Regions from separate parts of the Ensifer sp. ZNC0028 genome, predicted to be linked through region 2. Evidence: predicted binding sites of a transcription regulator. Region 2 holds the regulator's gene; the other holds the start of a gene.
The links. The regulator LexA, encoded in region 2, represses DNA repair genes until DNA is damaged. The targets are predictions, from matches to a motif close to TGTTCNNNNTGTGTTCNG.
Positions count from the first base shown of each region.

Region 1: a site for LexA is predicted at 10,121-10,138, ahead of recA (recombinase RecA). Genes of this name have one in related genera too.

Region 1 covers NZ_JTLA01000035.1:165,264-179,887, forward strand. The annotation lists gene L981_RS09880 (FUSC family protein) at 1-1,696, opposite strand, end outside; gene L981_RS09885 (NADP-dependent isocitrate dehydrogenase) at 1,973-3,187, shown strand; gene L981_RS09890 (demethoxyubiquinone hydroxylase family protein) at 3,211-3,807, shown strand; gene L981_RS09895 (carbon-nitrogen hydrolase family protein) at 3,841-4,836, opposite strand; gene L981_RS09900 (GyrI-like domain-containing protein) at 5,045-5,896, opposite strand; gene alaS (alanine--tRNA ligase) at 6,079-8,742, opposite strand; gene recA (recombinase RecA) at 8,974-10,062, opposite strand; gene L981_RS09915 (carbohydrate kinase family protein) at 10,382-11,329, shown strand; gene L981_RS09920 (pseudouridine-5'-phosphate glycosidase) at 11,361-12,290, shown strand; gene cckA (cell cycle histidine kinase CckA) at 12,399-14,624, opposite strand, start outside.
Region 2 covers NZ_JTLA01000035.1:16,485-31,108, forward strand. The annotation lists gene L981_RS09155 (DUF6538 domain-containing protein) at 1-321, opposite strand, end outside; tRNA gene L981_RS09160 (tRNA-Asn) at 491-565, opposite strand; gene L981_RS09165 (hypothetical protein) at 725-1,018, shown strand; gene L981_RS09170 (thermonuclease family protein) at 1,234-1,968, shown strand; tRNA gene L981_RS09175 (tRNA-Cys) at 2,121-2,194, shown strand; gene L981_RS09180 (hypothetical protein) at 2,404-2,736, shown strand; gene lexA (transcriptional repressor LexA) at 2,822-3,544, opposite strand; gene L981_RS09190 (hypothetical protein) at 3,782-4,033, opposite strand; gene L981_RS09195 (hypothetical protein) at 4,308-5,036, shown strand; gene L981_RS09200 (hypothetical protein) at 5,155-5,757, shown strand; tRNA gene L981_RS09205 (tRNA-Ala) at 5,909-5,984, opposite strand; gene adhP (alcohol dehydrogenase AdhP) at 6,365-7,390, shown strand; gene L981_RS09215 (ethanolamine ammonia-lyase) at 7,540-9,888, shown strand; gene L981_RS09220 (GNAT family N-acetyltransferase) at 10,025-10,453, opposite strand; gene L981_RS09225 (vitamin B12-dependent ribonucleotide reductase) at 10,592-14,389, opposite strand.

The DNA.
Region 1 (14,624 bases), 150 kb from region 2:
GACCGGGACGCGTCACCAGCTGCCAGGGAAGCCCGAGCGGCTTTGCTGCCGCCGCCAGCTCACGATAGGCGCGGTCGAGCGCCTGCGACCGGGCGATGAGCACCAGACCCGAGGACCCGTCGCGCGCCGCCTGCAGCAGGCCCTTGAGCTCGTCGCACCAGCTTGCGACGGCGGCATCGAGCGTTGTGCGCGTGCGCGTCGGAAAGACGACGAAGGCGACCGCAGCACCGGCGATCGAACCGATCAGGGTTTCCTCCAGGCGCAGTTGCAGCAGATGCGGGCTCAGCACGCCCATCAGGCTGTAGACCAGCGACAGCACGACGGAGATGAAGAAGGTCATCGTCGCATAGGAGACGGCGAGGAAATAGAACGCCAGAAAGACGCAAAGGGCGCTGAGCGGCAGCACCAGATAGATATTGCCGGCCACCAGCGTGCCGACGACGATGCCGACCACGATGCCAAAGAGCGTACCGGCCGAGCGCTGCAGCGCCTTGACCGCCGTGTCGCCGCGCGAACGCGTGTTGGTGAAGACGAGAAACGCCGCAAGCACCGCCCAGAACCAGCGTTCGCGCGACAGCATCAGCCCGAAAACCATGGCGATACCTGAAGCCAGAGTGATCTGGATCGCCGCCTTCAAGGCGGGATCGTCCAGCGACGGCTTCCAACGGGTGGAAACGCCACTCAAGTGCGGTGGCGGTTCTTCCAGATCGGCCGGCGTCAGCTTTGCAAGGCTTCGGGCGAGCCTTTGCCGGACGTTGCGCAGCCACAGCAGCGCCTTCACCGTTTCTTCGCGGCGCGGAGCCGCGTCACCAAGCCGCGCGATCTCTGCGTCGATCCGCTCGCCGTCGCGCGCCACCATCGCCTCCACCAGTGCCGGCGGTGGCATCGACTGGAAGCTGACAACCATCACGCTTTCGGCGGCAAGATGCAGGTCGAAGAGGTTGATGACGAGGTCGGAGGTCGTAAGGCCGGGCTGCGGTTCCGGGCGCCGGTTTTCGGTCGGAATGAAGCTCTCGGCCATCAGCACCGCTTCCTTCAGCCGCTCTTCAGCCGCATGCAACTGACGACGATCGGCCGGCGACAGGACGGGCTTGCGGGCGATCTCCGCCAGTTGCAGCAGCATCTGGTCGACGCGGCGCTGCACGCTTGCCGTCGCGCGCAAGAGGTCCTGGTAGCGATCATCCGGCAGCAGCCGCGTGCGGACGAGGTGCGCGACCGTGGCCGAAACGGCCGCCCCGAAGAACAGCGCCGGCAATTGGTCAAGCGTTGGCCTCAGATAGGCACCGGTGAAATAGGACATGAAGGCGAACATGCCGACGGCAAAACCGCGCGGGCCGAAGGAGCGGCCATAGACCGCGAGGAAGATGATCAGCAGGAAGACGACGTCGGAGACGTAGCGGTGATTCTCGAGCACTGACGCGAGCCCGACCATCGAAACGCCGACGAGGACCGCGATGATGCGGGTCAGTCGCTGGCCGGCGATGGTGCGATCGCGCACCGCCACCCCCCCTTCGATCGACAGCGACGCCGCAAGCCCGAAAGCTGCCGGCGGCAACGGCGCGACGAGGTAATGGAACGCCATCAGCAAAAGGATGGAAACGACGATCGTCGCGGTGATGCGCGAGGCCTGCCGCAGGCGGGAGAAGGCCGGATCATTGGCAAGAAGCCAATCGCGCATACGGGAACGAAGTGCCATCGGTCGCCTTTGCCTGTCCCGCGGCCGCCTGTAGACGCGCCGCTTTCGCCGGTTCTTCCTGCATAGCGGCAGACGCGATCTTTGCAAGGCCGGCGCGACGAAAGCGGGCGTCGAAAAGCGATGGCGAAGAGCCATCCGAGGTCCGCCTCCACCTCCATCCAAAGTTTCAGCCAAGCATGCTTTGCCTTGTCGGTTCTGAGTGCTATAGGGCACAGGATTTTTCAGAGAGGAAGGGACATCGCTCCCGCTGTCCCGCATAAGCTACGAGGCATATTCATGGCAAAGATTAAGGTCGCCAATCCGGTCGTCGAACTCGACGGCGATGAGATGACCCGCATCATCTGGCAGTTCATCAAGGACAAGCTGATCCATCCCTACCTCGATGTCGATCTGGAATATTACGACCTCAGCGTCGAAAACCGCGATGCGACCGAAGACCAGGTAACGATCGACGCCGCCAACGCGATCAAGAAGCACGGCGTCGGCGTCAAGTGCGCCACGATCACGCCGGATGAAGCCCGCGTCGAGGAATTCAAGCTGAAGAAGATGTGGAAGTCGCCGAACGGCACGATCCGCAACATCCTCGGCGGCGTCATCTTCCGCGAGCCGATCATCTGCAAGAACGTGCCGCGCCTGGTTCCGGGCTGGACCAAGCCCATCATCGTCGGCCGTCACGCTTTCGGCGACCAGTACCGCGCCACCGACTTCAAGTTCCCGGGCAAGGGCAAGCTGACGATGAAGTTCGTCGGCGAAGACGGCAAGGAAATCGAATACGACGTCTTCGACGCACCGTCGGCCGGCGTTGCCATGGGCATGTACAACCTGGACGATTCGATCACCGAATTCGCCCGCGCGTCGTTCAACTACGGCATCCAGCGCAAGGTTCCGGTCTACCTGTCGACCAAGAACACGATCCTCAAGGTCTATGACGGCCGCTTCAAGGACATCTTCCAGCAGGTCTTCGACGCCGAATTCGCCGACAAGTTTAAGGAACTGAAGATCTGGTACGAACACCGCCTGATCGACGACATGGTCGCTTCGGCTCTGAAGTGGTCCGGCGGCTACGTCTGGGCGTGCAAGAACTACGACGGCGACGTTCAGTCCGACATCGTCGCCCAGGGCTTCGGCTCGCTCGGCCTGATGACCTCGGTTCTGATGACGCCGGATGGCAAGACGGTTGAAGCCGAAGCCGCCCACGGCACGGTTACCCGCCACTACCGCCAGCACCAGAAGGGCGAGGAAACCTCGACGAACTCGATCGCCTCGATCTTCGCCTGGACCCGTGGCCTTGCCCACCGCGCCAAGCTCGACGGCAATGCCGAACTCGCGAAGTTCTCCGAAACCCTCGAGAAGGTTTGCGTCGACACCGTCGAAGCCGGCTTCATGACCAAGGACCTGGCGCTGCTCATCGGCCCCGATCAGCCGTGGCTCTCGACCACCGGCTTCCTCGACAAGATCGACGAGAACCTGCAGAAGGCCATGGCTGCCTGATAGGCTCGACCGAGCTTGAAAAAATGATCGCGCCGATTTCCCCGCGCAACGCCCTGACGATCGCTCGCATCGTCAGGGTCAATCACGCCGGGGAATTCGGCGCGATCCGCATTTATGGAGCCCAGATCGCGGTCGCCCGCAGGCTCTATCCGGATTGCGTGCCGATGCTCTCGGAAATGCTTGGTCACGAGATCGAGCACTGCGCGCTGTTTCGCGCGGCGATGGCTGCACGAAAATCCCGACCCTGCCGCATCATGCAGTTCTGGAGCCTGGGCGGGTGGTTGCTCGGGTTCGTGACCGCGCTCTTCGGGCGTCGCGGCATATGGGCCTGCACGGCCGCCGTGGAAGCCGCCGTGCATCACCATCTCGACGATCAACTGCATTTCCTCGCCGACAAGGATCCGGAGCTTCATGCCCTCATCCTGTCGATCCGCGAGGAGGAGCTGGCGCATCTCGATCACGCGGAGGCGCAACTTTCGGGCGAAGACCCGCTCGCTCACGCCCTGCGCGCCGTCATCTCCTTTGCCACCAAGGTGCTGATCTGGCTTTCGACCTGGGGCGATTCCACGCGCATGGCAGCCGCCCTGCGGAAGGCCTCGGCGCAAGCTGCTTCACGCTAGGTTCGATTGCTCCGGCCGTCGTGCCATCAGCGCCTAGAACATGTCGCGGCTGCTGCTTCGCGGGTCGTCGCTGACGATATGCGGATCGTAGATGCCACCTCTCGCCCGTCGGCGCCATGGGCGGGCCGGATCGTCCGGATCGTTGATGATATCGGCTAAGGCAAGCGAAGGCCCGTCTCCCACGCATCGCGTCGCCCATTGTCCGTCGGGAGCAACGATGCCTGAGGGGGCTGTGAGGCCCGGTTGTGCGAGAACGGCAAAACTTGCCCAATAGCGGTTGCTCGACGCATGCCCCTGTACTTCGGCTGCAAAGGCAAGGTCGTTTTCCAGAGCGCCGCCGGACGTCGAAAACAGGACGCAATCGACATTCAGCCGCTCGTATTCGAGGAAAATCTCGGGAAAATGGCACTCGATGCCGAGCGCGCAGCCGAAGCGGATGCCATCGACCTCGAATGTCAGCGGGATCGTTCCGGGCGTATACATGAAAGAGATCTTGGTGTTGGACAGCATGCGCTCGTCATAGCGCGTCGCAATCGTTCCCTTGTCCGAGATCACATAGAGACTGTTGTGCGGACGATGCGGCTCGGTGAGCTTGTGCACGGAGCCGAGCACCGTCCATAGGCTGAGATCTCGCGCCAGTCTTCGGATGGCGTCAAGCTCCTCGCGCAGAACCGCCCATTCGAACCGGTGCCAATCGGACGGGCCGATGTCGCGGGGCCCGATTGCGGACATGATGCGCTTGTTCGGAAAACATGTCGCTCCTTCCGGGAAGTGCACAACACGCGCCCCTGCCCGATGCGCCTGCCTAATGAGCTGCCGGATCTCTTCACCGGCATGGCGAAGGGCTGCCGGGTCGCGGGGATCATCCAAATAGGCCGATTGCACCGCGGCCAGGCGCAGCGATTTGGCTTGCCACAGCGCGCCGGTCGCCTCCGCGTCGCGAAGATGCATGCGTGCGGTCGTGTAGGATTCGCCGGTCTTGGCGGCACGGGCGCGCACGCGGCGTTTAAAATTCCGGTTTTCAGTCATGACGGGCCTTTCGCGTCTCGGGCAAGTTCCCCAGCAACCGGATCCGAAACGGTGGGACCAGGATTGCGACCCGAGACTGAAGTCCCTTTGCCTCCATGAAAGGATCGTGCCGGGGACGATCTTTGGAGGTTCGGCGCAGGCCACGCCGAACCAAAAGGTGCCGCCCGGCCGCTGATTCGTCAATTGCGGCGCAGTGCTCAAGTTTCCTTCACTTCAAAGGCAGGTAGATCTCGCTTAAAAGCTCGGTCGGTGCGACCTCCCGCGGATTGTTGAGATATTTCTCGAACATCAGGCTGTCGCGGATCTCGCGGCCGGACTGCGGCAGCCAGGTTCCGTAGAGCCATTGATAGGCTTTCGGCATGTCCGCATAGGGGCCCTTGTGGCGAAGCACCGCATAGCGGCCACCGTCGAGATGCTGTGGCGTCAACGGCGCCTCAACCGGCATCTGTCCGCGCGCACTGACGCAGGCAATGGAGCGCAGCTTTTCGGTCGACACCAGTTCCGGGTCGTCGAGATAAATGCCGATCATCTCCATGTCAGGCCGGAACAGTTGCCGCGAAAAGAGAGTGCCGTAGAGCGTCTCGAATGCCTTGCCGATCTCCATATAGGAGCCGGTGTGGGCGACACCGACGACGTCGAAGGCTTCGACCTCCTTGAGGGTGACTTCGTACATGTCTGGAATTCCTTCCGTTGAAGCGGTTTCAAAGGCGACATGGCTTCCCTCCTTGCGGTAGCGCGCCGGCGGCAGCCCGTAGGCGGCCTTGAAGGTGCGGTTGAAGGATTGCAGATTGGGATAGCCAGAGCGTTGCGCGATCGTTTCGACAGGAAGATCGGTCTGGGCGAGATCGGCCGCGGCCCGCTGCAACCTCAGCCGCTTGACGGTCGCTGCCAGCGTCTCGCCATGGACCGCACGGTAGATGCGGTGCCAATGGTGCGGCGACAAACAGGCAATCTCCGAGAGACGATCGAGGTCGAGATCGCCGTCGAGATGGCCGTAGATGTAGTCGCTGACCCGGTGCAGACGCCGTTCATAGGTCGCCCACGTTACCCGCTCTTCCATGTCCAACCTTTCGCGCTTTGCTCACGGATCGGTAGACCATAGATCAATTTGACAAATCCTGCGGAGTTGTCCGGCTGCTTTCGCAGAGGATTTGTGCGCCTCGGCGGGCTCGATAAGACCTGACGCCGCAAACAAAAAAGGGTGCCGCAACGGGCACCCTTTTCCTATTCTGTCGGTGGCAATCAGCCGGCGAGTGCGACGGCCACTGCCTCGATCGCTTCGGCTGCCTTGTCTCCGTCCGGGCCACCGGCCTGGGCCATGTCGGGACGGCCGCCGCCGCCCTTGCCGCCGAGAGCGGCAGACGCGATGCGGACGAGGTCGACGGCGCTGTGCTTGGACGTGAGGTCGTCGGTTACGGCGACGACGGCGCTGGCCTTGCCGTCACCGGAAACGCCGACGAAGGCGACGATGCCGGAGCCGAGGCTCTTCTTGCCGTCGTCGGCAAGGCTCTTCAGGTCCTTGGGCTCGACGCCCGAGACGACCTTGCCGAGGAAGCGGATGCCGGCGATGTCGCGGGCCGCGTCGGCAGAACCGGCCTCGCCGCCGCCACCAAGCGCCAGCTTCTTCTTGGCTTCGGTCAGCTCGCGTTCCAGCTTGCGGCGCTCGTCGAGCAGCGCTTCGACGCGACCGAGCACGTCGCCCGGCTGAACCTTCAGCGTATTGGCAAGCGTCTTCACGCGCTCGTCCTGCTCGTTGAGATAGGCGCGGGCCGCTTCGCCGGTCAGCGCCTCGATGCGGCGAACGCCGGCGCCGACGGCGCTTTCGGAGACGACGCGCACGAGGCCGATGTCACCGGTGGCAGACACATGCGTGCCGCCGCAGAGTTCGACCGAATAGGCCCGGTTGGCCTTGGAGCCGTGGATGCCGCGGCCCATCGAGACAACGCGAACCTCATCGCCGTACTTCTCGCCGAAGAGCGCCATCGCGCCTTCGGCAATCGCATCATCGACGCTCATCAGGCGCGTGGTCACCGGCGAGTTCTGCACGATGATCTCGTTGGCCATCTCTTCGACGATCTTCAGCTCCTCGGTCGTCATCGGCTTCGGGTGGGAAACGTCGAAGCGCAGGCGTTCGGGCGCCACCAGCGAGCCCTTCTGGGCCACATGGGTGCCGAGCACTTCGCGCAGCGCCTCGTGCAGGAGGTGCGTTGCCGAATGGTTGGCGCGCAGGCGCGAGCGGCGCGCATGATCGACGTCGAGCTGGGCGGCGTCGCCGGTCTTGACCGTGCCCTCGGCGACGGTCGCGAAGTGGACGAAGAGCCCCTCGCCGCGCTTCTGCGTGTCAGTGACGGTGAGCTTGCCGCCTTCGACGGTGATCGTGCCGGTATCGCCCATCTGGCCACCCGATTCGCCGTAGAACGGCGTCTGGTTCAGGATAACCTGGACGGTGTCGCCCTTGGCCGCCGAGGCGACGACGGCGCCGTCACGCACGATCGCCTGGATCACGCCTTCGGCGGTCTCTGTGTCGTAGCCGAGGAAGTCGGTCGCGCCGTGCTTTTCCTTAAGCTCGAACCAGATGGTTTCAGTCGCAGCTTCGCCGGAACCGGCCCAGTTGGCGCGGGCTTCTGCCTTCTGGCGTTCCATAGCGGCCGAGAAAGCGTCGGTATCGACGGTGATGCCCTTGGCGCGCAGTGCGTCCTGGGTCAGGTCGAGCGGGAAGCCGTAGGTATCGTAGAGTTTGAAGGCGGTCTCGCCGTTGAACTGGTCGCCTTCCGACAGATCGGCAGAGGCATCGGACAAGAGGTTGAGGCCGCGCTCCAGCGTCTTGCGGAAGCGGGTTTCCTCGAGCTTCAGCGTCTCGGAGATCAGTGCTTCGGCGCGCACCAGCTCCGGGTAGGCGCGGCCCATCTGGCCGACGAGCGCCGGCAGGAGCTTCCACATCAACGGATCCTGCGCGCCGAGCAGCTGCGCATGGCGCATGGCGCGGCGCATGATACGGCGAAGCACGTAGCCGCGGCCTTCGTTCGACGGCAGCACGCCATCGGCGATCAGGAAGGCGGACGAACGCAGGTGGTCGGCAATGACGCGGTGGCTGGCGCGACGGTCGCCTTCAGCCTTGACGCCGGTTGCTTCTTCAGAAGCGGCGATCAGCGCGCGGAACAGGTCGATGTCGTAGTTGTCATGCTCGCCCTGGAGAACCGCGGCAAGGCGCTCGAGGCCCATGCCGGTGTCGATCGACGGACGCGGCAGGTTAACCCGCTCTTCCTTGGTGATCTGCTCGTACTGCATGAAGACGAGGTTCCAGATCTCGATGAAGCGGTCGCCGTCTTCATCGGCTGAACCCGGAGGTCCGCCCCAGATGTGGTCGCCGTGGTCGTAGAAGATTTCCGAGCACGGGCCGCAAGGGCCGGTATCGCCCATCGCCCAGAAATTGTCGCTGGTCGGAATGCGGATGATGCGGTCGTCGGAGAAGCCGGCGATCTTCTTCCAGAGATCGAAGGCCTCATCGTCGGTGTGGTAGACCGTGACCAGCAGGCGCTTGGCGTCGAGGCCGTATTCCTTGGTGATCAGGTTCCAGGCAAGCTCGATCGCGCGTTCCTTGAAGTAATCGCCGAAGGAGAAGTTGCCGAGCATCTCGAAGAAAGTGTGGTGGCGTGCGGTGTAGCCGACATTGTCGAGGTCGTTGTGCTTGCCGCCGGCGCGAACGCACTTCTGCGCCGTCACGGCCGTCGAATAGGGACGTTGTTCCAGGCCGGTGAAGACGTTCTTGAACTGCACCATGCCTGCATTGGTGAACATCAATGTCGGGTCATTGCGCGGCACCAACGGGCTCGACGACACGACCTCGTGACCGTTCCTGCGGAAATAGTCGAGAAAGGTCGACCGGATTTCATTCACGCCGCTCATCTTGCGTCCTATTCTTAAGCACCGATTCCGGCCCGGGTCCGGCCCACGCCGCGCCACTAAGCCATTGTCCCTAAACCCTGCAGCCGCCCATGGTGACCACACCCTCCAACGCGCTGGGTCGCCGGAACCAAAGGCTTTTATCGCTCACATATCCGACTGTCCAGACGCCAGCAAAAAACCGGCCGCCCATGGGGCGACCGGTTCTTGGGTAAGCTCAGTGGACCGAGCGGCTTATGCTTCCGGCGGCTCGTCGCCGTCGTCCGCTTCCGGACCGCCATTCTCGAGGAACCGGTCGGCGATCAGGCCGGCGTTCTGGCGCAGCGCCGTCTCGATCTCGCGTGCGAGATCCGGATTGTCGCGCAGGAACGTCTTGGCGTTCTCGCGGCCCTGGCCGAGACGCTGGCTGTTGTAGGAGAACCAGGCGCCCGACTTCTCGACGATGCCGGCCTTGACGCCGAGGTCGACCAGTTCACCGGTCTTCGATACGCCTTCGCCATACATGATGTCGAATTCGACCTGCTTGAAGGGAGGCGCCATCTTGTTCTTGACGACCTTGACGCGGGTCTGGTTGCCGACGACCTCTTCGCGCTCCTTGACCGAGCCGATGCGGCGGATGTCGAGGCGGACCGAGGCGTAGAACTTCAGCGCGTTGCCGCCGGTGGTGGTTTCCGGCGAACCGAACATGACGCCGATCTTCATGCGGATCTGGTTGATAAAGATGACCATGCAGTTCGACTTGGAGATCGACGCCGTCAGCTTGCGCAGCGCCTGGCTCATCAGGCGGGCCTGCATGCCCGGCAGGCTGTCGCCCATTTCGCCTTCGATTTCGGCGCGCGGCACGAGTGCGGCAACCGAGTCGACGACGAGAACGTCGATCGCGCCGGAGCGTACCAGCGTGTCGGTGATTTCGAGCGCTTGTTCGCCGGTGTCGGGCTGCGAGATCAGGAGGTTTTCGAGGTCGACGCCGAGCTTGCGGGCGTAGACCGGGTCGAGCGCGTGTTCTGCGTCGACGAAGGCGCAGATGCCGCCCTTCTTCTGAGCTTCCGCAACGGTCTGCAGCGCCAGCGTCGTCTTACCCGAGCTTTCCGGGCCGTAAATTTCAACGATGCGGCCCTTCGGCAGGCCGCCAATGCCGAGCGCGATGTCGAGGCTGAGAGAGCCGGTCGAAACCGTCTCGATCTCAATGATGCTGTCCTTCCCACCGAGCTTCATGATCGATCCCTTGCCGAACGAACGTTCGATCTGGGAAAGTGCCGCTTCAAGTGCCTTGCTTTTATCCACCGATTTGTCCTCTACGAGCCGCAAAGAGTTTTGTGCCATTTGGTCCACCTTTAGGTTATTGAAGCTACCGAGGCAATGAAGCCGCCGCAGGAGTTTTTGTACATGTTTTGTTCCGTATTTGCAAGAGCGCGACAACACATTGAAAAACAATAGCTATCCACCATGCGTTCGATTCTTGTTCACGGAGCGAAACCAGAGTTTTCGAATGTTGGCGCCAGCACTTCGAACCTGCCCTGTTAGGCCCGGCCGATTCGTTGGCGCATGACACTTCGGACGGGTCGGGCGCGTGGCGCTTCGCGATGCGGCATTGCAGGATGCCAACAGATATTCGGCCGATCGGCCAAGCAGAGGAACATTCATGACGCAAGCTGAGATCGCCGTTTTCGGCGGTGCGCATATCGACCGGCGCGGCCGTATATCGGGAACGACAGCGCCAGGATCGAGCAATCCGGGAAGCTGGTTCGAAGAAGCGGGCGGCGGTGGTTTCAATGCCGCGCGCAACATGGCGCGGCTCGGCCACAGCGTGCGCATGATCAGCACCCGCGGCGGCGATGCGGCCGGCGAGATGGTGACCGCAGCCGCGGCCGCCGCCGGCGTCATCGACACTCCCCTCACCTTTCTCGACCGCCAGACGCCGAGCTATACGGCGATCCTTGAAAACGATGGCAATCTGGTGATTGCGCTTGCCGACATGGAGCTCTACCGGCTGTTCTCGCCCCGGCAGTTGCAACGACGGGCGCTGCGCGAGGTCATTGCCACGAGCCAGCTCGTTCTCACCGACGCCAACCTGCCGGAAGAAACCATCGCCGCACTTGCCCAGTCGGCTGCCGGCAACGGCCGCCTCGTCGCCGGCATCGCCGTTTCGCCGGCCAAGGTCATCCGCTATCGGCCTTGCCTCTCGCATCTCTCGTTCCTGTTCATGAACGAGTCCGAGGCCCGGGCACTGACCGGCAAGGATGCGGCCGAGGCGAATGAGTGGCCGTCGTTGCTGAGAAGCGTCGGCCTTACGGGTGGCGTCGTCACACGCGGCGGCCGCGCCGTCGTCGCCTTCGACGGCGAAGACACCTGCGTTGCCGTTCCGCCAGCCCTTCCCGCGCTTGCCGACGTCACCGGCGCCGGCGACGCGCTCGCCTCCGGATTCCTCTCGGCGCGCCTTGGTGGCCACGCCATCAACGCGTGCCTGCGGCACGGCATCGCAGCCGCTCAAATCACCTTGCGCTCTCCCTTGGCCGCGTCCGAAGAGATGTCCGCGACCAATCTCGAACAGGCGCTGGCCCTTGTGCCCGTGCCCCAAATGCTGTCATGACATTTGCCAGCAGAACTCCCAAGGAAAGACCATGACCAAACCCGCTTCCCCCTTCCTGCCGATGGAATATTCCGACGAGGTCGCAGCCGCCAAGGCGCGTGGCGCGCCGATCGTGGCACTGGAGTCGACCATCATCACCCATGGCATGCCCTACCCGGGCAACCTGAACATGGCCCGCAGTGTTGAAGCGATCATCCGCGAGCAGGGTGCCGTGCCGGCGACCATCGCGGTCATCCATGGCGTGCTGCATATCGGCCTTGACGACGCCAAGCTCGAAGAACTGGCGAAGACCCAGGGCGCGATGAAGGTCTCGCGCGCCGACCTCGCCTTCGCGATCGCTGAGCGCCGCACCGGCGCGACGACCGTTGCCGCGACGATGATTGCCGCCGCCCGCGCCGGCATCCGCGTCTTTGCGACCGGCGGCATCGGCGGCGTGCACCGTGGCGCCGAGCTCTCCTTCGACATCTCCGCCGACCTCGACGAACTTGCCCGCACCGGCGTCATCGTCGTCTGCGCCGGCGCCAAGGCGATCCTCGACATCCCGAAGACGCTCGAAGTGCTCGAAACGCGCGGCGTTCCGGTCGTCACCTATGACAGCGAAATCTTCCCGGCCTTCTGGTCGCGCGACAGCGGCCTGAAGAGCCCGCTGATGCTGAACAGCCCGGCGGCCATCGCCAACTTCCAGACCATGCGCGAGCAACTCGGCGTCGAAGGCGGCATGCTGGTCGCCAATCCGGTTCCGGAAGCTGCCGAGATCCCGCGCGAAGAGATGGAAATCTACATCGCCCGCGCGCTCGACAACGCCGAAAACGACGAGATCACCGGCAAGGCGGTCACGCCCTATCTGCTCAGCAACCTCTTCGAAATGACCGAGGGCCGCAGCCTCGAGACCAACATTGCGCTGGTCGAGAACAATGCCCGGCTTGCCGGCGAGATCGCCGTGGCGCTCAACGCGAAGTAATCTCGGACAGTCTTCGACAAACAGAAAAGCCCGGCGAGATAATCGCCGGGCTTTTTCGTGTCCGGAGTTCACCGGGATTACTCAAAAGAAAGTTTAGACCGACCAGGCTTAGGAATCGAGCATCTCGCGCACGGCGACGGCCAGTTGCTTCAGCGAGAACGGCTTCGGCAGGAAGCCGAACTTGGCGTCCGCCGGCAGGTTGCGGGCAAAGGCGTCTTCGGCATAACCGGAAACGAAAATGAACTTCAGGTCCGGATACTTCTTCCTGAGTTCGGTCAGAAGCGTCGGTCCGTCCATTTCCGGCATCACCACGTCGGATACGACGATATCGACGGCGCCGTTGAGCTCGTCCATGATGTCGAGCGCCTCGACGCCGGAGCCCGCTTCGTAGACGGTGTAGCCGCGCGTTTCCAGCATGCGCTTGCCGCCGCGGCGCACGGCCTCCTCGTCTTCCACCAACAGCACCACGGCCGAATCCCCGGTGAGATCGGTCGGCTCTTCCTGCTTCGCAGGGGGGGCTGCAACTGCCTGAGCGGCCGGCGCGGCAACAGCCATCGTATTGGTCGCGGGCGTTGTCCCGGCCTGTGCGGTCTCTTCCGCAGCGACCGGAACCTCGATGTGGCGGGGCAGAAGGATGCGGAAGGTCGTGCCCTTGCCCACTTCCGATTCCGGATAGATGTAGCCGCCCGACTGCTTGACGATGCCATAGACCATCGACAGGCCGAGACCGGTGCCCTTGCCCACTTCCTTGGTCGTGAAGAACGGCTCGAAGATTTTGTCGAGGATTTCGGGCGCAATACCTGTTCCCTGGTCGGAAACTTCCACCATCACGAAGTCTTCGTCCGGCAGCTCACGGCGTCCGAAGGCCGAAACCTCCGCCGCCGGCAGATTGCGGGTGCGAAGTGTAATGATGCCGCCTTGGGGCATGGCGTCGCGGGCGTTGACCGCGAGGTTCAAAAGCACCTGTTCGAACTGGCCGAGATCGGTCCGGACCGGCCAGAGATCGCGGCCATAGTCGACCTCGACCTTGACGTTTGTTCCGGTCATGCGGTCGACCAGCATGCGCAGGTCGCCGATGACGTCGGTCATGTTGAGTACCGTCGGCCGCATCGTCTGCTTGCGCGAGAAAGCAAGCAGCTGCCGCACGAGAACAGCGGCACGGTTGGCGTTGCGCTTGATCTCCATCAGGTCGGCGAAGCTCGGGTCGGCCGGCCGGGCAGACAGAAGCAGGTGGTCGGACGACAGCAGGATCGCAGTCAGCACGTTGTTGAAGTCGTGCGCGATGCCGCCGGCAAGTGTGCCCACGGCGTTCATCTTCTGCGTCTGCGCCATCTGGTTTTCGAGCGCTTTCTGCTCGGTAATCTCCAGTGCGTAGATGATCGCCGCTTCCTCCGGCGCCTGATCGGTCTGGTCGATCACGGCATTGACGTAGAAGCGGAAATGGCGCTCGCCATCGGTCGGATGCAGCGCGTCGATCGGTGCGATGTCGCCCTGCCGGTCCTTGGCGGCCGCAAGCGCATCGTGCAGGCGAAGCTTCTCGGTTTCGTGCACCACGGCATCAATCAGCGCGCCGCGCTCGACATCGTCCTGCGAGACGAGGCCGGAGAACAGCTTCAGGAACGGCGCATTGGTGCGCAGGATCCGGCCGTTGCCATCGACCGAGGCGATCGCCATCGGCGTATTGTTGAAGAAGCGGGTAAAGCGCATCGCCGCGCTCGACGCCGACTGGTCGCTGTCCTCGCCGCCCTCGCGCGACATGACGATGGTGCGGCTTTCGCCGGGCGCCCCGTCGCGGGTCGAGGAAACGCGGTGGATCATGCGCACCGGCAGGCTCTGGCCGTTCATCTTGCGCAGGTCGAGGTCGAGCATCTTGGTCTTCTTCAGACCCGGCTCCGCCTGAACCGCCTGGACGAGCGTCAGCCCCTCGCCGGCCACCAGATCGCCGATGCTGATCGAGCCCGGCTGGAACTTGGTGAGATCGATGCCGAGCCAGTCGGCGAGCGTGGCGTTGATGTAGAAGATCTCGCCCTTGCGGCCGGCGGAGAAGAAGCCGGCGGGCGCGTGGTCGAGATAGTCGATCGCGTTCTGCAATTCCTTGAAGAAGCGTTCCTGGTCGTCGCGCTCGGCGGTGATGTCGGCGATCTGCCAGAGATAGAGCGGGTTGCGCTCGCTGTCTTCGAGCGGCAGGACGCGCGCCTTCAGCCGAAACCAATGGGCGCCGGAGCCGGTGGCCGCACCGGTCGCGAGCGGCTTCAGCAGACGGAATTCCTCATGCCCCTGCTTCCCCTCGTGCAGGCCGTTGGTCAGCCGGTAGATCGCTTCCGTCGCCTCGCG
Region 2 (14,624 bases):
CTCAAGCGGGAGCGACGCGATTTCGGTGATCGGTCGATAGGTGAAGCCGAGCGACTGTGCGAGCCTCACAGCGGCCTCGTAGCGCGCAAACGCCGTTTCGTTGTCGTTGCCAGCCAGCAGCGCTCGCCAAAGGCTCTCAGCGGCCTCGTGCACCGATTGGGCCTTCTCCAGCGCCTCCTTCAAATTCTTCGTTTTTAGGGACTGCTTGACGTGGGATCGCTGGTCGAGGTGAGCGACTTCCGTCGGGACGCGGCGATAATAGCGGTAAATTCCGCTGGCTGGATGCTTCACGACGTAGCGGGAGAGATCGTCAGATCCCATGAATGAGCGCCTTTCAGAGCCTTTTGTGGTCCGAAAAGTACCCAAAATGTAACCAAAAAAGCAAGGTGCAGCGGGGAGGTCTGATCGCTGGCGCTTTCAAGATTGCAGCTAAGCTATTGAAAGGCCTAAAAGAAAAGGCCTGCACCGTGAGGTGCAGGCCTTTAGAAAGTGGCTCCCCGGGCCGGATTCGAACCGGCGACCTGTCGATTAACAGTCGAATGCTCTACCGCTGAGCTACCAGGGATCATCCGCGCCGCTGTTGTGCTGTGCGCTTCAGAAGTGAGGCTGCTAATACGCATGCTTTTCTGATTTGCCAAGCGCTTTTTTCAAAAAAAATGACAAGTTCCGTTGCGAGGCTGTGGAGAAGTCCCCAATTGTGGGAAAACACGCCGGATAGGGAATGATGAATAAAAACAGGAAGCAGATGCATTTCGGCATTGATCCGCAGACACGACAGATCGTGCTGGGCAAATGGCGCATCGCGCTGCCCGACTCTCCGCTCTTGCGCATCCTGCTGGGTTCGCTGCTGGTGTTCTGCGGTTTTCTCGGCTTCCTGCCCGTGCTGGGCTTCTGGATGATACCGCTGGGCCTGATCGTGCTTTCCCACGACATTCCCTCGGTTCGCCGCCGTCGTCGTCGCCTGGCCGTCTGGTGGGCGCGCTGGCGCGGGAAAACCAATTCCTCGAAGGGTTCCTGAGCCGAACGCCGTTTGCCGCTCCTCTTGTTGCGGGCAGGGGCCGTTCCCAGTCCTTCGGGCGGTCGCGGTTCGATTCCCGAATATTTCAAGAACCGCCGTGATGCTCAGGGCGAATGACCGGTTCGTCGCAGGCTTCCCCTCTGTTGGGGTACCCTCGAAAACTTTTCGGCAACCCATCAAACGCATAATGCGGTCTCGAATCAGGATGGGGACCGATGGCCAAAGCCACTACGAAACGTCGACGCCGCAGTTCGGGCAGAAGCAGCAGCAAGCAGGGCGGCATGGCGCCGTGGTATCTGGCCGCAGCGCTCACCCTTGGCGGCGTCATGGCCTATGACCATCGCGCCGAGTTGCGGCACTGGCCCGTGGTTTCCGATGTCGTGGCTTTTGCGTCGCGAACGGAAACGAAGCCGAAGCCTCCGCGTGCCGTTCCTGAAGCGCAGGAGCGCGTCGCGCATCAGGCGGACAGGCACAAGCCTAATCCGAAGCCCGACCCGGTCACGAAGGTCGCCCTGGCCGCACCGGTGCCGTCGGTGAATGTCGGCGTCACGCCGCCAACCCCCGTCGTGCGGCCGAATGAAGAGGTGAAGACGGCGTCCATCCGCACCGACCAGTTTTATTTCTGCGGCATTCGCAACGACAACTGCGTGATCGATGGCTCCACCTTCGTCTTTCATGGCGAGACGATCCGTGTCGCCGACGTCGATGCGCCGCGAATCCGCCAGGCAAGCTGCGACAAGGAGCGTTCGCGCGGCTTCTACGCCAAGCAGCGCCTGCGCGAGTTGCTGAACGCGGGCGACTTCAAGCTGGTTTCGGCAGGCGGGCGATCAGACGCCAAGGCCGGCGAAAAACTGCGCCTGGTTACCCGTGGCGATCAATCTCTTGGACGCGTGCTTGTCTCCGAGGGGCTCGTGCGCCCGTGGGATGGACGCCCGACGCCCTGGTGCTGAGATCAACCGGGAGCCGATCGGCGGGCATCGGCGATCGTTCTGTGGAAAGTATCTATCCAACAAATCGACGGCGCGTTTTTCAGAAAATGCCTCTTGCGGTTTTTCTGCAATCATTCTAAATCCGCGCCAACGCTTGGTTATCCGAGCTGTGAGGCCTCGTGGCGGAGTGGTGACGCAGAGGACTGCAAATCCTTGTACCCCGGTTCAATTCCGGGCGAGGCCTCCAAAAATCTCACCTCGTTTGAATTGGTTTGACGTTCTGCCTTAGGGCAGCGCGGGTCGTTTCGCGACCCCACGTCCGCGCAAGCCACGTCTCCTATGCCTCCGTCGGATCTTATCGCTTCGGTGAAATCGGTAGAGGGGGAACGATGACTCCGCTGAGATCAGCCGCATCGGTAGCGTCCGTCAACATTAAGAACGGAGGCAATGGCATCAATGAAAAAGAGACTGATCCTGACGGCGTTGGCGTGTTTTGCGGCGACCGCTATTGAGGCGCACGCTGACGACCTGGTTTTCCAGCTGAAGAACAACACCAGCGTGGTACTGACGAACTTCTATACGTCACCGGTCGGCGTCAATGAGTGGGAAGACGATGTTTTCGGTCGGCAGGTCCTGAACCCCGGCGAGAGCATGGAGATCACCATTGCCGACGGGCGGGACGTCTGCAAATACGACATGCGATTCGAATTCGAGGAGGGCTCGGCCCTCGATACGACCGAGGACACGCAGGATCTCTGCGAGCTCGGAGAATATACGATCCACGAATAGACAATCTGGATTTCACCCGAAATAGAAAGAGCCTCGCCAATTGCCTTGGCGAGGCTCTTTTTTGATTCGGTGTGCTGTCTGCAGCTCAATGGTAGCGGCGGATCAGCCCGACAAGCTTGCCCTGGATCTTCACGCGATCCGGTCCGAAGATGCGCGTCTCGTAGGCGGGGTTGGCGGCTTCGAGCGCAATCGACGCGCCCTTGCGACGGAAGCGCTTCAGCGTCGCCTCCTCGTCGTCCACGAGCGCCACGATGATGTCGCCGGGATTGGCCGAGTTGCCGTTGCGGATGATCACCGTGTCGCCATCGAAGATGCCGGCCTCGATCATCGAATCGCCCTTCACTTCAAGGGCGTAATGTTCGCCGCTGCCGATCATGTCGAGCGGCACGGTGATGTCGTGGGTGTTGTTCTGGATTGCCGAGATCGGAACGCCGGCAGCGATGCGCCCCATCACCGGGACGGAAACGGACGTGCTTTCGGCAACCGGGGCGGGCTTCGGCGCGGCAGGAGCGGCCGCCGGCGGCTTTCCAAGGCTGCCTTCGATCACGCTCGGCGAGAAGCCCCTGCGCGGCTGCTGCTGGCCGGCGGCGTAAGCTTCCGGAAGCTTGATGACTTCGAGCGCGCGCGCCCGGTTCGGCAGCCGGCGAATGAAGCCGCGTTCTTCGAGCGCGGTGATCAAACGGTGGATGCCGGACTTCGACGCCAGGTCGAGCGCATCCTTCATTTCATCGAATGACGGCGGTACGCCCGACTCCTTCATGCGTTCGTGAATGAACAGAAGCAATTCCTGTTGCTTGCGGGTCAGCATGGCACGTCGCTCCAGAGGCGTGAAACAAATCAAGAACAGACACTATCTGTTCCATATGTGTTCCGCAAGTGCCTAAAATTCCGTGAATTCAGGCAATTGGCCGCTTCTGCGGGTGTCTATCGGTCACTTTTGCGGGAGCAGGGCGCTTTTCGGCGACGGTTGCGTGCCAAAAACGCGCCGGCAGGCGCCAGTCGCGCAGCTGATTCGAGCGAATCGCGGGGCTCTATGAGGAGAGATTTAGGTCGCTTGCGAGGTCGAGCAGGCGTCCTCGAACTCCTTCACCGTCTCTGCGCTGTTGTCTTCCGGAAGCACCGCGTCGGCCGCGTCGGTCGCGACGGGCGTGTCGCCGTCATAAACGAAGGACTGGATGTAGAACGCCAGCGCGCCCTTCCACACGTTGCGTCCATCGATCTGGTGGCACGGCACGGCCCGTTCGAAATCGGTCTGGAGTTCATCCACCGTCGCAGCGCTGAGCTTGACGTCAGGCATATTGGGCGATGCGACTATCGAAGCGAGAAGCAGGGCGGCAAGCACGGGGAACGTCCACTTGATGAAGGGGGTGGCACTACAGGGTGGGAAACGATGTGAACCGTGCTTTCGTTCCGAAGTCCAGCAAGCATGGCGATCACTCTGCCGTGTTCAACAGCTCTTTGCCTGCAGGCTGTGTCTGATTTGCGCCAGCCGCTGCACCTCGAGTTCATCTTGACCGTTCCTCTTGCGACGGGCGAAGAACGCACTGGCACTATCGGCTCTGGGGCCGGGGGTGGGGGATGCGCAAAAATCCCTGCGAGGAAGGGGCTTCACCGTCTCGACAGGAGGTCAAAAAAAGATAACTTTGCGTGGAAAGTGGGGTAATTGCATGCGTAGATTGTCGTTGGTGGTGCTCGGTCTGTTGCTCACGGCCGGAGCGGCGTCTGCTGAAGAAGGGCGTTCGAACATCTGGAAACGGATCAACGCCTGGACGGTGGGTTCCGATCCTTCCCTGGGAGGCTCGTGTTACGCCGCGACGAGCTATGATGCGGGTGCGATCCTTCGTATCGGCTTTTATCCGCGGGGGTCGGCGAACCTGGCGTTTCTTTCGATCGGCAATGCCGACTGGAAATCCATCGAGCCGCAGCGGGAATACGATGTCGCCTTGCAGCTCGACCGTGGTCGCCAGTGGCCGGCCGTTGCGTTCGGCGTCGATCTTACCGGCGCCAAGGCCCTCGTCGTCAACTTTTCCAACACCGACTTCTTTACCGAATTCGTTCGCAAGAACACCTTGGCGCTGGCCTTCGAGGGACGCGTCGTCGCGAGCCTCAGCCTGCGCGATTCGATGAAAGCGGTGAGCGAGATGTTCAAATGTCAGGAGGCGGTGAGCGCCTTGATCCCGAATGGCGGGCAGGGGGCAGCGAACGATCCCTTTGCCGGCGCCGGTGGCACTGCCCCGAACAACGATCCCTTTGCCGGTGGCGGCCAGACCAAGTCGTCGAAAGATCCTTTCGCCATGTGATGGGCGCGTCCGCTTGCCGCAGAGAGGTGAATATTCCTAAAATGTTGCTGGTATCGGGCTCGGTACCCTCGACAGCGGCGCGGGGACCTATCAAAATGCGGGCAAACGGGGGTTTTGCATGCGTAGATTGCTGGTCGGATTGGTAAGCTGTCTGATCGCCGCGGGATCGGCCGCGGCTGAGGAGTCCGAAATCATCAAGTGGAAGGACGTCGACGGCTGGACCGTTGCATCCGACACCTCGATGGAGGGCTCCTGCTTCATCTCGTCGGAATTCGACGGCGGCGTCACCTTGCGGCTGGGGTTCTATCCCAAGGGCTCTGAGTCGCCGCTCTACATGAGCTTCGCCAGCGACGACTGGCGGTCGCTCGAGGTCGGCAAGGAATACGACCTGACGTTCCGCTTCGACAAGACCGAGCCCTGGAGCGCTTCGGCGACCGCCGCTGGCGACGCGAGCGGAAAGTTTCTGTTCGTGAACGTCACCGACGCCGAGTTCCTGACGGGCTTCGTGCGCAAGCGGGGCCTAGCCATCGCGTTCGAAGATCGCGTCATCGCCAATCTCAGCCTGCGCGGCACCGGCCCCGCGGCCGAAGAGCTGATGAAGTGCCAGAAGGCAGTGGACGAGATCATCGCCGACGAAGGCCGCAAGTCCAAGGAGAAGAAGGCGGATCCGTTCAATGCACCGAGCGAAAAACGCTCCGCGCGGGATCCGTTCAGCCTCTGAAAACAGGGGCGCGTGAGCGGGCGTTGTTGCGCGAAGGCCGGGCGGTGGCCGGGACGAGTGGTGTCCCCAGAGAAACTCGAACCTGCGATCTGCTGATTACAAATCAGCCACTCTTCCAGTGCTTCGGCAATTGGCTCAATTCTGTTTGCCTTGGTGGAGCCGAAGGGAGTCGAACCCTCGACCTCCGCAGTGCGATTGCGGCGCTCTCCCAACTGAGCTACGGCCCCGTGCCATCCAGTCAACACGACGGCCGCCGAGCCTGTCAATAGACGCGCGCCAGCACGCCCGCTCGAACGTCGTTGCCCGATAAGTGTTGCTCGATCCGGCTAGTAGGAGCGAGGCCGTCGGGCTCTGAATCGCTTCTGAACTCCACCCATTGTCGAACTCTGCCGGCGGGTTTACCCTGCAACCGGACGATGGCGCTCCATGAGCCTCGTTGAAGTGTCGGCGATACACGCCAACCATGAAATGCCGTCCGGGCACTGGTTGTGAACGCCATGATGCCCGCGCCAATTACACGATTTTCGTATGTGAGATAGGCCCCTGCCGGCCCGCTGTTCCCATCAGAAACCTCTCCGTGGCCCGGCGATTGGAGGAGGATTGGCAAATGGCTCAGATGATGAAGGCGGCCGTGGTCCGGCAATTCGGGGCGCCGCTGACGATCGACGAATTGGCGGTGCCAACGCCGCAGCCGGGGCAGATCCTGGTCAAATACGAAGCAACGGGCGTGTGCCATACCGATCTCCATGCCGCAAATGGAGACTGGCCGGTAAAACCCAGTCCACCGTTCATTCCCGGACACGAGGGCGTCGGCTATGTCTCGGCGGTCGGCGCCGGCGTCAAAAGAGTGAAAGAGGGAGACCGGGTCGGCGTTCCCTGGCTTCACAGCGCCTGCGGCTACTGTCCGCATTGCCGTACCGGCTGGGAGACGCTGTGCGCGGCCCAGTCGAATACGGGATATTCGGTCAACGGAACGTTTGCGGAGTATGGACTGGCGGATCCTGATTTCGTCGGCAGCCTGCCGAAAGCGCTGGAGTTCGGCCCTGCCGCGCCGGTGCTCTGCGCGGGTGTGACCGTCTACAAGGGATTGAAGGAGACCGAAGTCCGTCCCGGCGAATGGGTTGCAGTTTCCGGCATAGGTGGGCTCGGCCACATGGCCGTGCAATACGCAAAGGCGATGGGCATGCATGTCGTCGCCGCCGACATTTTTGACGACAAGATGGCGTTGGCAAAGCAACTGGGCGCCGACATAACGGTCAACGGCAAGGCGAAGGATGCGGTCGAGCAGGTCATCAAGGCTACCGGCGGCGTGCATGGAGCGCTTGTGACGGCCGTCTCGCCGGCTGCGATGGAGCAGGCGTTCGGTTTCCTGCGCTCGCGCGGCACCATGGCGCTCGTCGGCCTGCCCCCCGGAATGATCTCTGTGCCGGTCTTTGAAACGGTTCTGAAGCGCATCACGGTGCGTGGTTCGATCGTCGGCACTCGCCAGGACCTGGAGGAATCGCTGCAATTCGCCGCCGAAGGCAAGGTCGCGCCGCATTTCTCGTGGGATAGCCTCGAGAATATCAACGAGATCTTCCGCCGCATGGAAGCGGGCAAGATCGACGGTCGCATCGTGATGAGCCTGCAGTAATCGACTTGGCCCGGCTGGCCGATGCTCGCGGGTCCATGCCCACGTGACACGTGTCGAGCATTTATTCTTGTGCGCTTTCCTTCAATCGCCAGTCGCCAGTGAGTCGTCCGGCGAAATGCCGATAGACCTTTTGCGGAAAGGAAATGGCAATGCGCAAAGGCATGTTCTCAGACCAGCATGCACTGTCCAGGCGCGACCTCCTGCTGGTGGCGGGGACCGCAGCGGCCACGCTGACCGCCTACAGTCACGCTGCCCGTGCCGCAGCGGGCGCAAGCAACCTCGCAATCGACGAGGTGAAGCAGGATGAGGACGTCTTCGCCTATATCAGCAGGATCAAGGGTGGCTTTGACGAGACGACCTATCGGCAGGTGCTGGGATGCGCGAATGCCTTCAAGGAAGGCGACCAAACAATCGGTGTGGCTGCGGACAGTGACGCGTCCCGAACGAACGCACGCGCCCTGCTGGCAAGAACGAAGATCGCAGACCTCGATCGTCACCCTCTGTTTGAGGACGATCTGCAACGACTGATCTGGCAGACCACCGACAAGGTCCAGCAGGAAAAGCTGAAGGACTGGACCATGGGCCAGCTGAAGGAATTTCTTCTGACCAAATCGGAAGATGAGATCAAAGGCGTCATGTATGGCCTGACCAGCGATACCATCGGCTGTGTGCCGAAGCTGATGAGCAATGACGAACTGATCGCCGTCAGCCAGAAGATCTTCAATGTCATGCCCGGGACCAAGTTGGGGGCCAAAGGATACATGGGCGCACGGATCCAGCCGAATTCGCCGACCGACCATCCCGACGACATCATGTGGCAAGTCTTCGATGCGTTCTCCTACGCGACCGGAGATATCGTCATCGGTACCAACCCGGTGGACAGCACCGTCGACAGCGTCGTCACGGTGCAGCGGGCGCTGAAGGACATCGTGGATACGTTCAAGCTGGTGGACGTCATCCCCTGGTGCGTGCTTGCCCACATCGACGTCCAGGGTGAGGTCAGCCAAGACTTTCCCGGCACAGTTTCCACCGTGTTCCAGAGCCTTGCCGGTACGGATGATTGCAACAAGATCTTCGACATCACCAATGAGAAGATCCTGAAATATGCAAGCGTGAAGGCAGGGGAGCGCTACGGTCTCTACTTCGAAACCGGGCAAGGATCGGAATTCACCAACGGCGCGGCAAACGGTGTCGACATGATGGTGCTTGAGTCCCGGAAGTACGGGTTCAGCCGGGCCATCGGCATGGAGCTTGCGAAAGTGCAGCCGAAGGGCGCATGGCTGCATGTCAACGATGTCGCCGGCTTCATTGGGCCTGAAGTGTTCAAGAGCCGGGAACAACTCGTGCGGTGCTGCCTCGAGGACATGGTGATGGGCAAGCTCCACGGCCTGACCATCGGCCTCGACATTTGCACCACGCTGCACATGACCGTCAGCCTGGACGATCTCGATTGGTGCCAGGACCAGATCATGCCGGCCAACCCGGCCTACCTGATTGCTCTGCCTACCAAGAACGACCCGATGCTGAGTTATCTCACGACCGCATTTCAGGATCACGTGCGCGTGCGGGATAAGTTCGGCTTCAAGGTCAACGATGCGATGTGGGATTTCTACAAACGACTTGGAATAGTCGGCAAGGACAACACCTACACGTCAAATTATGGCGATCCCCTCTGGGTCTATTACCAGTACCGCCTTGCCAAGGGGGACAAGCGGCCGAAGGACAAGGTTTACGCCGAGGGCCGGCGGATGATGACGGAAGTCGAGGCAAGGGGCGTGGATCTGGCGACGGGCCATGGCGAGAATATATGGGATCTCAACCCGACGCTTGCGACGAAGGTGAGGGGTCTTTACGACGACGCCAAACTCTCGCTTTGGGCCGAACTTACGCCGGATTTCATTGCGGCCGTGCCCAGTGTCGTCCCGGTTCGCACCCTGTCCAAGGATCGGAACGACTACATCGCACACCCGACCACCGGTGAAACGCTGAGCCCGGACTCAATCAAGGCGATCGAAGCGATCAGGGCGTCGTGGAAAGGCGATATGCCCAAGGGCCAGATCGTCATTTCAGATGGCCTGAACGCCAAGGCCATCATGGATGACGGCCACCTTTCGCCCTATCTGGAGGAAATGCGCAGGCTGCTCGGCGATGCCGGCGTCTCGGTGAGCGACAAGAACATCCTGGTCACCAGCGGCAGAGTGCGGGCCGGCTACAGGATCGGCGAGACGTTGTTCGCCGAGGCCGATCCCAACACGTTTCGAGGAATTCTCCACATCATCGGCGAGCGGCCCGGGACCATGCATCATGCCTACTCGGTCTACATCACCGTCGCCAAAGGAAAGCGTTGGGCGGAGAAGGACATCGATCACGACATGACGAAGCTGGTCAGCAACGTTGCCGATACCGCACTTGCACCCAAGGAGGCGGCGAAGGAAACCCTGACCATTATCCGGGAGATCATCGGCAAGGACGTCAACGGCAGCCGGCGCTTCGGGTGACCCTGAACGCGTTGTAGGGCAACAAGGCACTCGCTGTCCGGTGGCGTCGGCGGTCGTGCATCGTGTCGCCGCCGCATGCTGCTGCTTTCGGAGGGCAGAAAACGCGGTTGCTTCTTCGGGGCGTGACTTTCCGACGTCAGAACCGCTTCTTCAGAAAGTAGCGCGCAATCGCCCCTTCACCGCCTTCGAGTTCACCAAAGACCTCGAAGCCGAGCTTTTCATAAAACGGCCGGGCCTGGAATTCGAAGGTGTCGAGCCAGAGGCCGACATAGCCGCGCTGGCGCGCGATCTTCTCCGCTTCCTCGATCAGGCGTCGGCCAAGGCCTTGGCCGCGGTATTCATCGGGAACGGCGAGGTAACGGATAAAGGCCCAGCCATATCCATCGGTCGCATAGAGCCCACCCGTCGCGACTTTCGTCTCCGGATCGCGAAGCACGATGGCAAAACCGGGTAGGTCGACCATGCCGCTATGGGCATCGTTGTAGGCATCCAGCGGCGCAACGATGCCGCTGAGGTCATCCCGGTTCGGGTCTTCGAGAATGATGTCGATGATCGGGGGTGGCATCACGGGGCCTCGGTCAAATGTCGGCTCGGTCCATAAATTCTCGTTTTGTTCTCTAAAGCAATCCAACCCGAAGAGAACTTCGGGTTGGCAATGATTGCAGTCGACAGTCGGCCGTCGTCGTCACCGACGACGTGGTGCTCAGCTGCAGCCGCTCGTTGCGCCGCAGGTGTCGCACTTCTCGCAGGTGCCGTTGCGCACCATCGTGAAGTTCTGGCACTCGGTGCACATGTTGCCGGTGTAGCCCTGCATGATCGAGCGGGCGCGGCGTTCGGCTTCAACCTTCTTGGCATCCGACTTGGCCGATGCCGCTTCGGCGGCCGCCTTGTCGGAGAAGAGGGCGGTGACTTCCTGCTCGACTTCGTCGGCGATCTCTTCTGCCAGCTCCGCAGCCCGCTCTTCATAGTCGCGCTTGAAAGCGACGATTTCCGAAGTGGCGATCGCGGTCGTCGTTTCCAGCTTGCGCACCGTGTTGCCGGCGATCGCCGTCACGGTCGCACCCGAGGAGGCGCGAGCGGGGGCACCCGTCGACGAGCCCTTGGGCTCGCTGGAGGCCCGCTCGCCCGTGCCGCCGACGATCGTCGGCTTGTAGCCGCGGGTCCAGCCGGTCGAGATCAGGTTGGTCTTGCCTTCCTGGATGCCCTTGCCGAGTGCGGTGTTGCCGAAATCGGACGTATCCACGTGAGCAAGATCGTGACGGCCGAGATAGGAAACCGCCAGTTCGCGGAAGACGTAGTCGAGGATCGACGTCGCGTTCTTGATCGCGTCGTTGCCCTGGACCATGCCGGCCGGCTCGAACTTGGTGAAGGTGAAGGCCTCCACATACTCTTCGAGCGGTACGCCGTATTGCAGGCCGAGCGAGATGGCGATCGCGAAGTTGTTCATCATCGCACGGAAGGCGGCGCCTTCCTTGTGCATGTCGATGAAGATCTCGCCGAGGCGGCCGTCACCGAACTCGCCGGTGCGCAGATATACCTTGTGACCGCCGACGACGGCCTTCTGGGTGTAGCCCTGGCGGCGGTTCGGCAGCTTTTCGCGGGCGCGGATCACCTTCTCGATGACGCGCTCGACGATCTTCTCGGTGATGGTGACGGCCTGGGCGGCGGCGGGCGCCTGGATCAGATCCTCCAGCGCATCCTCGTCCTTGTCGTCCTCGATCAGCGAGGCGTTCAGCGGCTGCGACAGCTTGGAGCCGTCGCGGTAGAGCGCGTTTGCCTTCAGCGCCAGCTTCCAGGAGAGCATGTAGGCGTTCTTGCAGTCCTCGACGGTCGCCTCGTTCGGCATGTTGATCGTCTTGGAGATCGCGCCCGAGATGAACGGCTGGGCGGCGGCCATCATGCGGATGTGGCTTTCGACCGACAGGTAACGCTTGCCGATCTTGCCGCAGGGGTTGGCGCAATCGAAGACGGGCAGGTGCTCGTTCTTGAGGAACGGTGCGCCTTCCAGCGTCATCGCGCCGCAGACGTGGATGTTCGCCGCTTCGATGTCCTTCTTGGAGAAGCCCATGTGGTCGAGCAGGTTGAAGTCCATCGAACCGAGCTGTTCGTCGGTGACCTTCAGCGTGCCCTTCAGGAAGTCGGCGCCGAGCGTCCACTGGTTGAAGACGAACTTGATGTCGAAGGCGCTCTTCAGCGCGGCGTTGACCGCTTCCACCTTTTCGTCGGTGAAGCCCTTGGCCTTCAGCGTCGACGGGTTGATCGCCGGCGCCTGGTTCAGGTTGCCGTGGCCGACCGCGTAGGCCTCGATCTCGGCGATCTGGCTTTCGCCGTAGCCGAGCGAGCGCAGCGCTTCCGGAACGGCGCGGTTGATGATCTTGAAGTAGCCGCCGCCGGCAAGCTTCTTGAACTTGACCAGCGCGAAGTCAGGCTCGATGCCGGTCGTGTCGCAGTCCATGACGAGACCGATCGTCCCGGTCGGCGCGATAACCGTTGCCTGGGCGTTGCGGTAGCCGTGCTTTTCGCCAAGCTCCAGGGCCTTGTCCCACGCGCTCATGGCGTGGATGACGAGGTCCTGATCCGGATTGTCACCATGGATGAGCGCAACCGGGTTGACCGACAGCGCTTCGTAACCGGTCGTCTCGCCATAGGCGGCGCGGCGGTGGTTGCGGATGACGCGCAGCATGTTGTCGCGGTTCGGCGCAAAGCCCGGGAACGGACCCAGCTTCTCGGCCATCTCGGCCGAGGTGGCGTAGGAGATGCCGGTCATGATCGCGGTCAGCGCACCGGCAATGGCGCGGCCTTCGGCGCTGTCATAGGGAATGCCCGAGGACATCAACAGGCCGCCGATATTGGCGTAGCCGAGGCCGAGCGTGCGGTATTCGTAGGAAAGCTCGGCAATCTCGCGGGACGGGAACTGCGCCATCATGACCGAGACTTCGAGAACGATGGTCCACAGGCGGACGGCGTGCTCGTAGTCGGCAATGTTGATGCGCTTGGTCGCCGCGTCCTTGAACGTCATCAGGTTCAGGGAGGCGAGGTTGCAGGCGGTGTCGTCGAGGAACATGTACTCCGAGCACGGGTTCGACGCGCGGATCGGGCCGGCGGCGGGGCTCGTGTGCCAGTCGTTCATCGTCGTGTTGAAGTGCAGGCCCGGATCGGCCGACGCCCAGGCGGCGTAGGAGATCGATTCCCAGAGGTCGCGTGCCTTCAGCGTCTTCATGACGCGGCCGTCCTTGCGGGCGGTCAGGTGCCAATCGCCATCGGTTTCGACGGCGCGCAGGAAGTCGTCCTTGATCGAGACCGAGTTGTTGGAGTTCTGGCCCGAAACCGTGAGGTAGGCCTCCGAATCCCAGTCGGTGTCGTAGGTCTTGAACTCGAGGTCCTTGTAGCCTTGCTTGGCGAACTGGATGACGCGCTGGACATAGTTTTCCGGAACCAGCGCCTGCTTGGCGGCGCGGATTTCGCGCTTCAGTGCCGGGTTCTGCTTCGGGTCATAGCAGGCGTCGTCCGTGCCGTCGCAGTTGACGCAGGCCTTCATGATCGCCTTCAGATGCTTGGCGACGACCTTGGAACCGGTGACGAGGGCGGCAACCTTCTGCTCTTCCTTGACCTTCCAGTTGATGTATTCCTCGATATCCGGATGGTCGATGTCGACGACGACCATCTTGGCGGCGCGGCGGGTGGTGCCGCCCGACTTGATCGCGCCGGCGGCGCGGTCGCCGATCTTCAGGAACGACATCAGGCCGGAGGACTTGCCGCCGCCTGAGAGCTTTTCGCCTTCGCTGCGGAGATAGGAGAAGTTGGAGCCGGTGCCGGAGCCGTACTTGAACAGGCGCGCTTCGCGCACCCAGAGATCCATGATGCCGCCTTCGTTGACGAGATCGTCACCGACCGACTGGATGAAGCAGGCATGCGGCTGCGGATGCTCGTAAGCCGACTTCGACTTCGTCAGCTTGCCGGTGAAGGGGTCGACATAGAAGTGGCCCTGGCCAGGACCGTCGATGCCATAGGCCCAGTGCAGGCCGGTGTTGAACCATTGCGGCGAGTTCGGCGCGACGCGCTGCGTGGCGAGCATGTAGGCAAGTTCGTCCTGGAAGGCGGAGGCGTCTTCTTCGGTGTCGAAGTAGCCGCCCTTCCAGCCCCAATAGGCCCAGGTGCCGGCCAGGCGATCGAAGACCTGGCGGGCATCGGTTTCGGAACCGTATTGCTCATCCTTCGGCAGCGCCTTCAGCGCATCCGTGTCGGGAACCGCGCGCCAGAGGAAGGAGGGGACATCGTTCTCCTCGACGCGCTTCATTTTGGCGGGTACGCCGGCCTTGCGGAAATACTTCTGCGCGAGAATGTCGGCGGCAACCTGGCTGAACTGAGCCGGCACGTCGATATCGGCAAGGCGGAAAACGATCGAACCATCGGGGTTCTTGATTTCACTCGTAGCCTTGCGGAATTCGATCTCCGCATAGGCGGATTGCCCGGCTTTCGTGAAACGACGTTCGATCTTCATTGTCCCTGGTCCTTCGTGTTGCCTAGCGCCCGCCACAGGCGCAATTGTCCCCGCCCGGCCGCGAGGGGCATCCCGCAGCCAGTCTCAGCTTCCGTCCTTGGAGAGAAACCCATAATTGGGTGACCCTGTATCTTGTGAGATAGGCTGGCTGCAAATACTAAATATAGTATCAACAACTTCTTCATGCCAGCCAAATATTGCCCCGGTGGACCCGAAAAATCGCACAGAAATCCTC